2 linked regions of the Desulfovibrio desulfuricans genome follow. The protein of the gene in region 2 interacts with the protein of the main gene of each other region in a pairwise test. Links are inferred from orthologs where the notes say so. Each region holds a gene or a part of one and is shown on either strand. Other genes may lie near its edges.

Region 1 (6,703 bases), on a different replicon or contig from region 2:
TTGTCCGTTTCGCTGTCGATGGCAGGTTCTGCCTCAATGGGTTCTTCCTGATGCAGCAAAATGTCTTTTTCATTGATGTCAGCCATATATATTCTCCCCGACTGCTTTCGATTCAAATGCGTTGCGATTGCGTTATGCTGTAGCAGTCTCCATCAGTAACGATGACGTGATCCAGAAAGCGCAGCCCCATGCGGGGCGCCAGTCTTTGCAGTTCTTCTGTCAGCAGGCGGTCTTCCTGCGAAGGCCCCGGGTTGCCGCCGGGGTGGTTGTGCACCAAGATTATGCCGCTTGCCTTACGGAGCAGGGCCGCTTCAAGAACGTCCCTTGGGTAGATTGAAACTTCTGCAATGCCGCCCCTGCGCAGGCGCTCCCAGGCCATAAGGCGGTTGCGCCTGTCTACCAGCGCCAGCCAGCATTCTTCGTGAGGGCTTGTGCCAAGCCGGGCCTGCGCCATGCGGGCTACGGCCTCGGGTGTTGCCAGAACTTCCTTTTGCCGCAGCTCTGCCGCTGCGTAGCGCGCCCGCGTTTCGCCCAAAACCCGCCATAAGGCCAGCAATCCCGGCCCAAAACCGGGCACCTGCAAGAGTTCTTCGGGCCTTGCGTCCAGCGCCCCGCGAATGCTGCCAAACTTCTGTATCAGTTCCTTGGCGAGGGGCTTTGTGTCCTTGCGGGTCAACCCGTAGCCTAACAGCAGCTCCAGCACTTCATAATCCGCCACTGCTGTGGGTTCCAGTTCCAGTCTTTGCCGCAGCCGCTCACGATGCCCGAGGCTTGTGGGCGGGGTGGATGTTGGCTTTGCTGTCATAAAATAAGCAGTCTTGGAGGTTGCGCAAGGGGGCGGGCGGATAAAGGCGCATGCATCCCGCAAATCCTTTGCCGTTTTTTACGTGAGCGAAAATGATAAATGCGGATCGCAGCGGAATCTGGGTCGCAATAACCGCATTTGCACCGCGCGAGGCTGGCGCGGCGATGTTCTGCCTGGCGGTTTGCGTCAGGCGCGGGTGCGGCCTGCGGCAAACAGGTCTGTCATGCGGGCCGCGAGATAGTCCAGGCTCTGGCTTGGTGATCTGCGGCCGCTCTTTACCTGCAACTCCGCATCCATAACAGTGGACATGCACTCCGCAAGCACTGCTGGGCCGAGCCGGGTTGCCAACTGTTTTTTGAAGGCAGCCTCGTTGGGATGCACGCGCACCTTTTCGCCCGCCCATAGTTGCCAGAGCAGGCGTAACTCCCGCGCCAGCAGGGCCAGCAAAGAAAACAGCAGGCTGTCGCCGTCCTGACTGCGCGAAAGTTCCTTCCACACGGCGGTGAGGTTGCCCGCCTCCATGTGCCGGATGCAGTCAAAGACGTTGCACTCTGGGTTCCAAGAAGCCGTGGCGGTCATGGCCAGAGTAATGGTGCCCTGGTCGGGAACCTGATCCGCCCCGTGAGAATCTGCCTGTGATTTCTCCCGGGCATCATCCTGTGCAGTATTGCGCAGCAGTTGCAGCTTGATCAGCTCGTTTTCAATGGCCAGGGCATCGGGCGGCACAGAGGCGCAAAACTGCTCCAGAGCGTCCTGTTCAAAGCGCAGGCCAAGCTCGTGCGAGCGTTGCAGCACATGCTTTTTGACCGCCCGTTCGTTCAGGCCGTCCTGCCGCCATATCCAGCCCTGCTGATCCGCAAAGGCCATGCAGCGCAGTTTGGCAATGTGCGCGGGAATCTTGGGCTGGCCTTTGTCCCAGGCCACTTCCATACAAAAAAAGGGCCAGCACTGTTCCGAGGGCCGGGCCAGCGCATGCGATACCTTTTTCCACACCGCTGCGGGCCACAGATTGGCCTGACGCACCACCAGCACACGCGGTGCGCCGAACAGGCCTTGCAGTGTAAGCTGCTCCCAGAAGCGCGGCGAGGGTTCCTCGTCGCCCCAGTAGACGTGCCTTTCCCACTGCCCGCTGGCGGGCGGAAAGGAAGAAAGCAGCTGCTCCATGCGCGCGCGCAGCAACTGCCCGTCCGGGCATACAAGAAAACTGAATCCGGGATGTACCGCGCTCATGATATTCCGTGGTTCTGAAAATTGATAAAAAAAAGACTGCCGTAGCAGCCTCGGAATAAAACCCGCCCGGAATAAATTCCGCCTTGGAATAAATCCCGTAAATCCAGGTTTGTCATCTGGTGAAACTGCCAACGCAGTCAGTATAGGTACAAAAGCGGGAACGGGGAAGGGGTATACAGGCGGAAGGGGCGTTTTTCATCTGCGAAAAACAGCCCCTTCCGCCATGATAATCAGTTAGTTGGCAACGATGTTGACCAGTTTGCCGGGGACCACCACCACCTTGCGCACGGTCAGGCCGTCAATGTGGCGCTGCACCGAGGAATCTGCCAGTGCGGCCTGTTCCATGGCGGCTTTGTCGGCGGCTGCGGGTATCTGCACCGTGCCGCGCAGCTTGCCGTTGACCTGAAGGGCCACGGTGAGCATGTCCTGAACGGTAGCGGCATCGTCCCATTTGGGCAGAAGTTCGCTGGCAAGCTGGGTGCCGTGCCCCAGATGCTGCCAGAGTTCTTCGCAAACATGGGGCGTGATGGGCGAAAGCAGCGTAAGCACGGAGGCCATGGCCGACGAGAATACGCGGCGGTCGCCTTCCGTGGCGCCAAGCTTTTCGCGCGAAAGATACATGGCGTTGACCAGTTCCATTACAGCGGCAATAGCCGTGTTGAACTGGAAGCGGTCGCCCATGTCTTCGCTGCATTTCTTGACCGTAAGGTGTTCGCGGCGGCGCAGGTCGCGGGCTTCCTCGCTCTGAGCGTCCTCAGCCGTGGACTGGCAGGCCTTGAGGGGCAGCAGACGGTCTTTTTCTTCATCAAAAAGACGCCACACGCGGCCAATAAAGCGCGACGCGCCTTCGATGCCAGAATCCGACCAGTCAAAGTCGCGTTCGGCCGGCGCGGCAAAGAGGCAGAACAAGCGCACCGTATCCGCGCCATACTTGGCGATCATGTCGGAAGGCGCAACAACGTTGCCCTTGGATTTGGACATCTTGCTGCCGTCTTTCAGCACCATGCCCTGGGTGAGCAGGTTGGCGAAAGGCTCGTTGAGTTCGGCAGGGAAAAAGCCCAGATCGCGCAGCACCTTGGTGAAAAAGCGCGAATAGAGCAGATGCAGGATGGCGTGTTCCACGCCGCCGATGTACTGGTCAACGGGCAGCCAGTACTTGAGGGCCTCCGTGTCAAAGGGGCCATCTTCCTTGCGGGCGCTGGTGTAGCGGGCGAAATACCACGAGGATTCCACAAAGGTATCCATTGTGTCGGTTTCGCGCCGGGCGGTCCCGCCGCACTTGGGGCAGGTGCACGAGGCAAATTCCGGCGTTTCCGGCAGGGGAGAGCGCCCGTCTTCGCGGATTTTCACGTCCATGGGCAGCAGCACGGGCAGGTTTTCTTCCTTTTCAGGCACCACGCCGCACTTGTCGCAGTAAATAACGGGGATGGGCGCGCCCCAGTAGCGCTGGCGCGAAATGTTCCAGTCGCGCAGGCGGAACTGAGTGGTGGCCTTGCCCTTGCCGTCCTTTTCCAGCGCCTGAGCCACGGCCTTTTTGCCGTCCTCATTGGCGGTGCCGTCAAAGGGGCCGGAATTAACCATGAAACCTTCAGCTGTATAAGCTTCGGTCAAGGTTTCAGGATCAATCTGCTCATCCTTGGGGCTGATGACCACGCGCAGGGGCAGGCCGTATTTGCGGGCAAACTCAAAATCGCGCTGGTCGTGCGCGGGCACGCCCATAACCGCGCCAGTGCCGTAATCAGCCAGAACGAAGTTGCCCAGCCACAGCGGCACGCGCTGCCCGGTAAAGGGATGCACGGCGTAGGCACCGGTGAAGATACCTTCTTTTTCCAGCGAATCGGACTGGCGGTCGATGCGGTCCATATTGCGGATGCGATCAACAAAGGCGCGTACTTCATCGGCTTTTTCATAGCCTTCAATGAGCTTTTCCACCAGCGGATGCTCGGGGGCCAGCGTCATGAATGTCACGCCAAAGAGCGTGTCGGGCCGCGTGGTGAACACGTCTATGCCCGTGACGCCTTCTGCCTTGAGGGCCGCGTTTTCCAGACCAAAAGTGATGGCCGCGCCCGTGGATTTGCCAATCCAGTTGCGCTGCATGGCGATAACGCGGTCGGGCCAGTCGCCTTCAAGGCTTTGCAGGTCTTGCAGCAGTTCATCGCCGTAGGCCGTGATCTTGAGGAACCACTGGGTCAGATCCTTCTGCTCCACGCGGCTGTCGCAGCGCCAGCAAAGGCCATCGACAACCTGCTCGTTGGCGAGCACCGTGTGGCACGAGGGGCACCAGTTCTGCGCCGCCTTTTTGCGGTACACGAGCCCTTTTTCCAGCAGGCGCAAAAAGAACATCTGCTCCCAGCGGTAATATTCGGGGCGGCAGGTAGCGATTTCGCGATCCCAGTCATAGGAATAACCCAGGCGCTTCAGTTGCGCCCTCATGTTGTCTATGTTGGCGTAGGTCCATTTGGCGGGATGGGTATTGTTCTTGATGGCCGCGTTTTCCGCAGGCAGACCAAAGGCGTCCCAGCCCATAGGGTGCAATACGTTGAAGCCCAGCATGCGCTTGCTGCGCGCCACCACATCGCCAATGGCGTAGTTGCGCACATGGCCCATATGGATATTGCCCGAAGGATAGGGGAACATTTCAAGCACATAATACTTGGGCTTGTTGCTCTTGTGGGTGCAGGCAAAAGCGTTTTCGGCCTGCCAGCGAGACTGCCACTTTTCTTCGATAGCTTGCGGATTATAGCGTTCGTGCGTCATGGGGCTTTACCGGATTACTCGGATATGGTTGAAGGATCGGCAGCGGGCCGGGAGATTCCGCCGGTTTCCAGAGCCTTGGCCACGGCATCAAGAATGCCGTTGATAAAGCTCTTGGCGTTGCCTTCGCCAAACTGGCGGCTGAGTTCCAGCGCCTCGTTGATGGCAACCTTGGGCGGCACATCATTGCGGTACATGATCTCAAAAACGGCAAGGCGCAGCAGGGTCAGCTCCACGCGGCCCATGCGGTCTACGCGCCAGTTGCGCGAAAAATTGCTGATGGACGCATCAAGCTCATCGCTCTTGCTCCAAACGCCTGCCACCAGTTCCCAGGCAAAGCCCGAGGGATGGCTGGGCGGTTCCTGACCTTCCCAGCGGGCAAGATAGTCCGGAGAAATGCGAAAGATGCGCCGCAGATCGTCAATATCACGGGCCGGGGTGAAGGAAAGGCCGTACAGGACCTGAAAGGCCAGTTCGCGTTCGCCACGGCGGGTGGCTGATTTGCCTTTTGCCATGGGTTACAACTGCTCCATAACGCGGATGGTTTCCAGCATGGCTGCCGCAGCTTCCACGCCCTTGTTGCCGCCCTTGGAACCGGCGCGTTCAATGGCCTGTTCAATGGTGTCGCAGGTCAGCAGACCAAAACCGATGGGGACGCCGGAGTGCATCATGGCCTGGGCAATGCCCTTGCTGGCCTCGGCGCACACGTAGTCAAAGTGGGGGGTGCCGCCGCGAATAACCGCGCCAAGCGCCAACACGCCGTCATACTTGCCGGAATTGACCAGCTTCTGGCAGACCAGCGGCATTTCGAATGCGCCGGGAATACGCACAATGGTGATATTGGCGGTATCAAGGCCGTGACGTTCCAGATAATCCTGCGCGCCGCCCACAAGGCGATCTACGATAAAATCGTTGAACCGGGTGGCCACAATGGCGATCTTGAGACCCTTGGCGTCCAACTGTCCGGCGATGGTGGTAACAGTGCTCATGGCAACTCCTTGGCGCGTTGGCGCAAGTGCCCGCGCTAACGCGTTTTTTGTAATATTTCTGTAAGCGGAAATGTTCAGATAAAGCCGTTGCGCAAGAGCATCTCGCGGCTCAACCCGCTGGTCTGCGCGGCGGCAGTTTGCTCTGCCGCGCTCTTGCCGCCGGGAGCCCAGGCCCCCAAAAGGCTGCGCACATATTTGCCAATGAGGTCGGTTTCCATATTCACCAGAGTTCCCGGCCGCCAGTTGCGCATTGTGGTGCGCTTCTGGGTATCGGGAATGATGTTAACCTCAAGAAAATCAGGCCCGCAATCATTGATGGTAAGGCTGATGCCGTCAAGGGCCACAGAGCCCTTGGCAATGACCTCCACCCCATATTCCTTGGGAAAGGCAATACGGCAACACAGGGACTGCCCCGCGCCCGTAACGCTGCGCACCGTGGCAAGACAATCCACATGCCCGCTCACCAGGTGCCCGCCAAGCCGGTCGCCCAGGGCCAGCGCCCGCTCCATGTTCACGCTGTCGCCAGTCTTGAGCCTGCCCAGCGTGGTGCGCGAGAGGGTTTCTGTGGAGGCATAGGCTGTGAACACCCCCTCGCCGTGGGTTTCCACCGAAAGGCATGCGCCGTTGACGGCAATGGATTCGCCATCGACGATGGAGGGCAGACTGAACAGGGGGCGCAGGGTGAACCTGCGTTCCGTGCCGGTGTCGCGCAGGGCGAGAACCTCGCCCTGGCCCTGGATAATGCCGGTGAACATGCGCCCGCCCTATGCCTTGGCGGCTTCAAGAGGCCGCAAGTGAATGTGAATGTCTTCGCCGCACAGGTGCGTATTGCTCACGCGCATGCGCAGGGCTTCTTCCAGGCTCAGGGGCGCGCGGCCGGAAAAGAGCGGCAGGGCGTCTTCGTCGCCCAGAATCATGGGCGCGA
Region 2 (6,537 bases):
CGGCGCCTCAGACACTACCATCAATGCCAAACGCAAGGCGGAACATGGCGCAGAAGTGGTCAACAAGGTAGTGCAGGGCATCAACCAGTTGCACACGCAGGCTTTGGGCCTCAAGACCGGAATGGCCTCGTTGGGCGATCAGGCCCAGAGTATCGGCCAGATCATGACCGTGATTTCAGACATTGCAGACCAGACCAACCTGCTGGCCCTCAACGCCGCCATCGAAGCGGCGCGCGCGGGCGAAGCCGGACGCGGATTTGCCGTTGTGGCCGACGAGGTGCGCAAACTGGCGGAAAAGACCATGCAGGCAACCCGCGAGGTTGGTTCCGCCATTCAGGGCATACAGAGCGGCACCACGCAGAACATTGATCAGGTCAACCAGACTGTAGACACCATTGAGCAGACCACCGAGCTTGCCGGAACCTCCGGCGAGGCGCTCTCAGAAATTGTGGTGCTGGTGGATCAGGCTGCGGATCAGGCGCATTCCATTGCCGCCGCCGCAGAAGAACAGTCGGCCACCAGCGACGAGATCAACCGCGCTGTGGAACAGATCAACACCATCAGCGTAGAGACGTCCTCCGCCATGTCGCAATCTGCCAACGCAGTGACGGAACTGGCAAAGCAGGCGCAGGAACTCAAAAAGCTCATTGCGCAGATGGTTTCATAGCTGACGCGGGCACAGGAGCAGGAGTAAGCGCCTACCCTGCCCCGCAACAAACTCAAAGCCCCTGAACGGCAAACCGTTCAGGGGCTTTTTCACACCCTGCCCCATCTACGCAAGCGCGGCAACAATAAAACAGATCAGACCCGCCTTCGTTCAATACAGCACCTAATGTGTTGTCACTGAACGAAAACGGGCCTGCTTTAAAACACCTTGCTTTGGTCTGTACAAAAGATATTCAAACCTGAAATCTCATCCAGACAAAACAGCCTGCAAAACAATACTAAATATCCTTGATCACGTCCTGCATGCTATAAAGCTTGCCGGGCTTCTGCCCTGCCATCCAGCCAGCGGCGCGGATAGCGCCGCGTGCAAAATTCTCGCGAGAGTGGGCCTGATGGGTCACTTCAATACGCTCACCGGGGCCCATGAAATACACGGTATGCACGCCCACCACATCGCCGCCACGTATGGCCTGAATGCCGATCTGCTCCTTGGGGCGGGCGCCGATGATGCCGTCACGGCTGGAGCAGCGCACATCGTTGAGCTTCCAGTCGCGGGCCTCGGCAAGGCATTCGCCAAGGGTCAGGGCCGTGCCGCTGGGGCTGTCCTTTTTGCGGTTGTGGTGCAGTTCCACCATTTCAATATCATAATCCTCGCCCAGGGCCTTGGTGAGCTGGGGCAGGATGTTGAGCAGCACATTCACGCCGATGCTCATGTTCGAGGCCCAGAAAATCGGGGCCTTGGCAGCAAGGGCGCGCAGTTCGTCTTTTTGCTCATCGGTAAAGCCCGTGGTGCCGATTACAAGGGCATTGCCGGTCTGCGCAACGGCCTTGGCCGATTGCAGACTCACCGCAGGAGCGGTGAAGTCAATGACCACAGCCCCCGGAAGTTTGGGCAACAGGGCTGCCAGACTGTCGGAAACAGGGCAGGCAGCACCCGTAAGAGCGGCTATGCGCTCCGGGCTGTCCACCAGCCCTGCAAGGGTGAACTGCGGGTCGGCTTCCACAAGCCCGCTGATGGTTTTGCCCATACGCCCGCTGGCCCCGACCACAATAATAGAAGTGCTCATAGCTTCTCCGTTTCCGTTATTCCGGCTCAATGCCGGATTCACGCAACAGGTTTCTGAATTCCGTTTCATCCAGCACGGTTACGCCAAGGGAGCGCGCCTTGTCCAGCTTGCTGCCCGCCTTTTCGCCCGCCACCAGATAATCCAGCTTCTTGCTGACAGCACCAAGGGGAACAGCCCCGGCGGCCTCGGCCCACTTTTGCGCCGTGCCGCGCGGCACGCTGATGGTGCCCGTAAAAAGAATGGTTTTGCCAGCCAGGGGCCCTTCGGCAAGGGTTTGCGCACCCTGAGCCGAATCCGCGCCCTTGGGCCACGGGCCGTTCTCCTTGAGCCGCGCAAGCTGCTCGCGGTTGGCAGGGCTGTCAAAGAAGTTGCGTATGGACGAAGCCACTTCCGGCCCCACATCGGGCAGGGCCAGCAGGCTATCCACTGTGGCGTTTTCCAGTTCATCCAGATCGGCAAAGCGCGCCGCAAGGGTACGGGCCGTCTGCTCGCCCACGTGGCGGATACCAAGGGCGCTGATAAGCCTTTGCAGGGTCGCGGTGTGGCGGGCGTTTTCCAGCGAATCCACAAACTTTTGCGCCAGCACCTCGCCCATGCGTTCAAAGCCCAGCAGCTCCTGCACGGTGAGGCTGAACAGATCGGCTGGCGACTGTACGCGCCCGCTGGTCACAAGCTGCTCGATCCACTTTTGCCCCACGCCCTGAATATCAAGCCCGGCCTTGGAAACAAAGTGGGTTATGGAGCGCAGCCGGATGGCGGGGCAAGCCAGATTCTCGCACCGCCAGGCAGCCTCGCCTTCTTCGCGGTACACGGGCTGCCCACAGGCCGGGCACGTGTGGGGGAACTCGTAGGGTTCAGCGCCCGCGGGCCTTTTATCCAGCACCGGGCCGACCACTTCGGGGATAACATCGCCCGCGCGTTGCACAATAACGGTATCGCCCACGCGCACGTCGCGCGCGCGGATTTCATCCTCATTATGCAGGGTTGCGCGCGAAACCATGACCCCGCCCACAGCCACCGGCGCAAGCATGGCCACTGGCGTAAGCGCCCCTGTGCGCCCCACCTGAATTTCTATGCCCTCAAGCTGGGTTTGCGCCTGCATGGCCGGGAACTTGAAGGCCACGGCAAAACGCGGCGCGCGCGCCGTAAAACCAAGTGCCTCCTGGGCTTCAAGGTCGTTCTGTTTTGCCACGGCGCCGTCAATTTCCATGGCAAATTCCGGCCTGTTTTCGCGCACCCAGTTCACATAGTTTTCTACATCCTGAGGGCTCGCGCAGAGCTTGCCGTTTGGCGGCGTAAGAAAACCGTATTCCTTCAGCCGGGCCATCAGCTCCGAATGCAGGCGGCACGGCTGCGCCGGAGCCCACTGCGCATCACCCAGACTATAAGCCAGAAAGCGCAGGGGGCGCGATTCCGTAACCGAAATATCATGCTGGCGCAGGGTTCCTGCTGCCGCATTGCGCGGATTGGCAAAGGTCTTTTGCCCCAGGGATTCCTGCCGCTCGTTGAGGGCGTCAAAATCCTTTTTATACATCACCACTTCGCCGCGCACTTCAAGCCGCGCGGGAAACGGCCCATCGCCCCTGAGGCGCAAGGGCACGGTGCGGATGGTGCGCACGGCCTCTGTAACGACTTCGCCCACCTCGCCATCGCCGCGCGTCAGGGCCTCCTGCAACACGCCGTTTGCATAGATGATTTCCAGCGCAAGGCCGTCCAGTTTGGGATCACACCAGAAGGCCTGCGGCAGAGGGCCGTTGAGTTCCGTATCCCATGCGCGGCGCATGCGCTCCACAAAATCGCGCCATTCTTCGACAGAAAAGACGTTGTCCAGACCGTACATCTGGCGGCTGTGGGCTTTTTTGGCAAGGCCGTCCAGCAGCTTGCCGCCCACGCGCAGGGTGGGCGAATGGGCAGAGCGCAGCTCGGGCCAGCGGTCTTCCAGCGCGGCCAGCTCATGAAACAGCGCGTCAAACTGGTCGTCCGAAATTTCCGGCGCATCCTGAGTGTGATACAGATAATTGTGGCGCTCCAGCTCTGCGGCCAGCCAGCGGGCGCGGTTGCGCTCCTCGCTGCTGGGACCGCCAGCGGGGCCAGTGGTAAAGAGGCTGTTCTGCTCCTGCCTGCCATTGCGTGAATTCTGCGACATGAAAAAACCTTTCTGATGGTCAGCCGCCGTGCCCTTGTTTGGCTTACGGGCTTTGCGGCGGCACTGCTCACAGGGGCAAGCGCCCCCGTCTATTCGGGCATGGCGATAAGCCTGGCCCGCAAAATGCGGATGCGGTCACGCAGCTCTGCGGCCTGTTCAAATTCCAGATCACGAGCCGCCTGACGCATCTCCTTTTCAAGCTTGGCAACAAGAATGGCAACATCCTCGGCAGTCAGCGGCACTGCGTCTGGCTCGCGCTGTTTACCCTTGCCCTTGCCGCGCCCGCGTCCGCCGCCATCTTCCACATACAGGCTATCAAGTGGCGATTCAAGCGATTTGCGGGTGCTGGTGGGCGTGATGCCATGCTCTTCATTGTAGGCCGCCTGCTTGGCGCGGCGGCGCTCGGTTTCGCCCATGGCGGCGCGCATGGAATCGGTGATCTTGTCCGCGTACAGAATGACCTTGCCCTGCGCGTTGCGCGCGGCGCGGCCAAATGTCTGGATAAGCGAACCCGTGGAGCGCAAAAAGCCCTCCTTGTCCGCATCCAGAATGCACACAAGCGACACTTCGGGGATGTCCAGCCCCTCGCGCAGCAGGTTGATGCCCACCAGCACGTCAAATTCCCCAAGCCGCAGCGCGCGGATGATCTGCATGCGCTCAAGCGTATCAATGTCCGAATGCAGGTAACGCGCCCGCACGCCCATGTTGCAGCAGTATTCGGTGAGGTCTTCCGCCATGCGCTTGGTAAGTGTGGTGACAAGCACCCTCTCGCCCAGCGTCACCTTGCCCCGGCATTCGCCCAGCAGGTTTTCCATCTGGCCCTTGGTGGGGCGCACCTCCACCACCGGATCCACAAGGCCCGTGGGACGGATGATCTGCTCCGCCACAATGCCCTGCGCCTGATCCAGCTCGTACTTGCCGGGCGTGGCCGACACGTACACCACCTGATTGAGCAGGTTGGTGAACTCGTTGAACTGGAGGGGGCGGTTATCCAGAGCCGAGGGCAGGCGGAAACCGTAGTCCACAAGGGTCTGCTTGCGCGAGCGGTCGCCCTTGTACATGCCGCCCACCTGCGGAATGGTGATGTGCGATTCGTCCACAAAAAGCAGAAAATCTTCGGGAAAATAGTTGAGCAGACAGGACGGCGGCTCGCCCGGCTTGCGGCCGTCGAGGTGGCGGGTGTAGTTTTCAATGCCGTTGCAGTAGCCGAGCTCTTCAATCATTTCGAGGTCAAGCTGGGTGCGCTGCTCAATGCGCTGGGCCTCCACAAGCTGCCCGTGCTCCTTGAAATAGGTGAGCCGCACCGCCAGTTCATCGCGTATGTCGCTGGCAGCCCGCTTGAGGTTGTCCTGCGCGGAAACAAAGTGGCTGGCAGGGTACAGCACGGTTTTGCTTACCTCGGCCAGCACCTCGCCCGTGAGGGGGTCAATCTCGCGCATGAGGTCGATGTCGTCGCCAAAAAATTCCAGCCGCAGCGCCCGCTCGTGATGGTAGGCGGGAATGATTTCAAGGGCATCGCCGCGCACGCGGAAGGTGCCGCGGTGGAAGTCATAATCGTTGCGCTCGTAGTGCACTTCCACCAGCCGGGTGATGAGCTTGTCCATGGGGAAGTGCTGGCCCACCTCAACGGGAATGACCATCTTGGCGTAATATTCCGGCGAGCCAAGGCCGTAGATGCACGAAACCGAAGCCACAATGACCACATCGCGCCGGGTCAGCAGGGCGTGGGTGGCGGCGTGGCGCAGCTTGTCTATGTTGTCGTTGATGGACGAATCTTTTTCAATATAGGTGTCCGAGGCCGGAACATAGGCCTCCGGCTGGTAGTAGTCGTAATAGCTGACAAAATATTCCACGGCATTGCGCGGAAACAGCCCCCGGAACTCGCCGTAAAGCTGGGCTGCCAGCGTTTTGTTGGGGGCCAGAACCAGCGTCGGGCGGTTGCAGCGGGCAATGACGTTGGCCATGGTAAAGGTTTTGCCGGAGCCGGTAACGCCCAGCAAAACCTGGGAGGGAACCCCGGCCTGAAGATTGTCCACCAGGGCGTCAATGGCCGTGGGCTGGTCGCCCGTGGGGGTGTATGCCGTTTCAAGGCTGAATGGGATGACCGGATTATCTTCCATAATATTATGTTTTGGAGTAAGAGGACAGGATTACATCAATAACGAACGGGAATTGCCATGGAAAAAATCTTCGTACCTTCTCAGATAGATCTGCCCATCGACCGGGTTTTCATTGTGGCCGCAACCCTCAGCACCTTCAAGGGCTGCCGCCATCTGGACGTGCAGATTTTCCGCCCCGGCGCTACTGATGCCGAAGTGGAAGCCATCAAGGGTCTTGGCCTTGTGGCCCCGGCTGACCCTTCCGTTCCGGCAGAAGTGCTGCAAGGCGCTACGGAAGAAGCCGCCCTGCGCTGCGTGCTTGAATCCTTCACTGCAGAAGAAAGCCACGCGCTGGTGGAATACCTTGAAAAGCGCTATGCCGACCAGATTGAAAAAATCACGGTCTGTCCGCTTGATCTGCCCGTGCCCATGGGCGTTGCGCCGCTGGCAGGCATTGGCGAAGGCAAGACCACGGGCTTCATCCGCTTTGACGCGGTGCGCGACTATCCGCTGCCCTTCCCGGCCTATGGTTTTTACGATCTGGCCGCCCAAAAGCCGT

Evidence for each region.
Region 1: the proteins of ligA (region 2) and leuS interact in binary tests that used the Escherichia coli proteins (3 or more experiments, as listed by UniProt). The link is inferred for Desulfovibrio desulfuricans from one-to-one orthologs.

Annotation. Positions count from the first base shown.
Region 1 is NZ_JANFYZ010000002.1:199,273-205,975, forward strand. What follows is about bases 2,032-5,175. They hold leuS (leucine--tRNA ligase), read right to left. Parts: upstream 4,793-5,175; coding sequence 2,270-4,792; downstream 2,032-2,269. Other genes in these bases: NE637_RS03580 (DNA polymerase III subunit delta), read right to left, coding at 2,032-2,035; nusB (transcription antitermination factor NusB), read right to left, coding at 4,807-5,175. In the rest of the region: lon (endopeptidase La), read right to left, coding at 1-86; NE637_RS03575 (JAB domain-containing protein), read right to left, coding at 113-805; more of NE637_RS03580, read right to left, coding at 992-2,031; more of nusB, read right to left, coding at 5,176-5,304; ribH (6,7-dimethyl-8-ribityllumazine synthase), read right to left, coding at 5,308-5,778; NE637_RS03600 (riboflavin synthase), read right to left, coding at 5,853-6,533; bifunctional diaminohydroxyphosphoribosylaminopyrimidine deaminase/5-amino-6-(5-phosphoribosylamino)uracil reductase RibD, read right to left, coding at 6,543-6,703.
Region 2 is NZ_JANFYZ010000001.1:605,941-612,477, forward strand. Bases 1,315-4,292 are described here. They hold ligA (NAD-dependent DNA ligase LigA), read right to left. Parts: upstream 3,880-4,292; coding sequence 1,750-3,879; downstream 1,315-1,749. Other genes in these bases: dapB (4-hydroxy-tetrahydrodipicolinate reductase), read right to left, coding at 1,315-1,733; uvrB (excinuclease ABC subunit UvrB), read right to left, coding at 3,969-4,292. Also shown: NE637_RS02520 (methyl-accepting chemotaxis protein), read left to right, coding at 1-667; more of dapB, read right to left, coding at 945-1,314; more of uvrB, read right to left, coding at 4,293-5,999; NE637_RS02540 (hypothetical protein), read left to right, coding at 6,057-6,537; aat (leucyl/phenylalanyl-tRNA--protein transferase), read right to left, coding at 6,512-6,537. UniProt on the Escherichia coli protein: DNA ligase that catalyzes the formation of phosphodiester linkages between 5'-phosphoryl and 3'-hydroxyl groups in double-stranded DNA using NAD as a coenzyme and as the energy source for the reaction.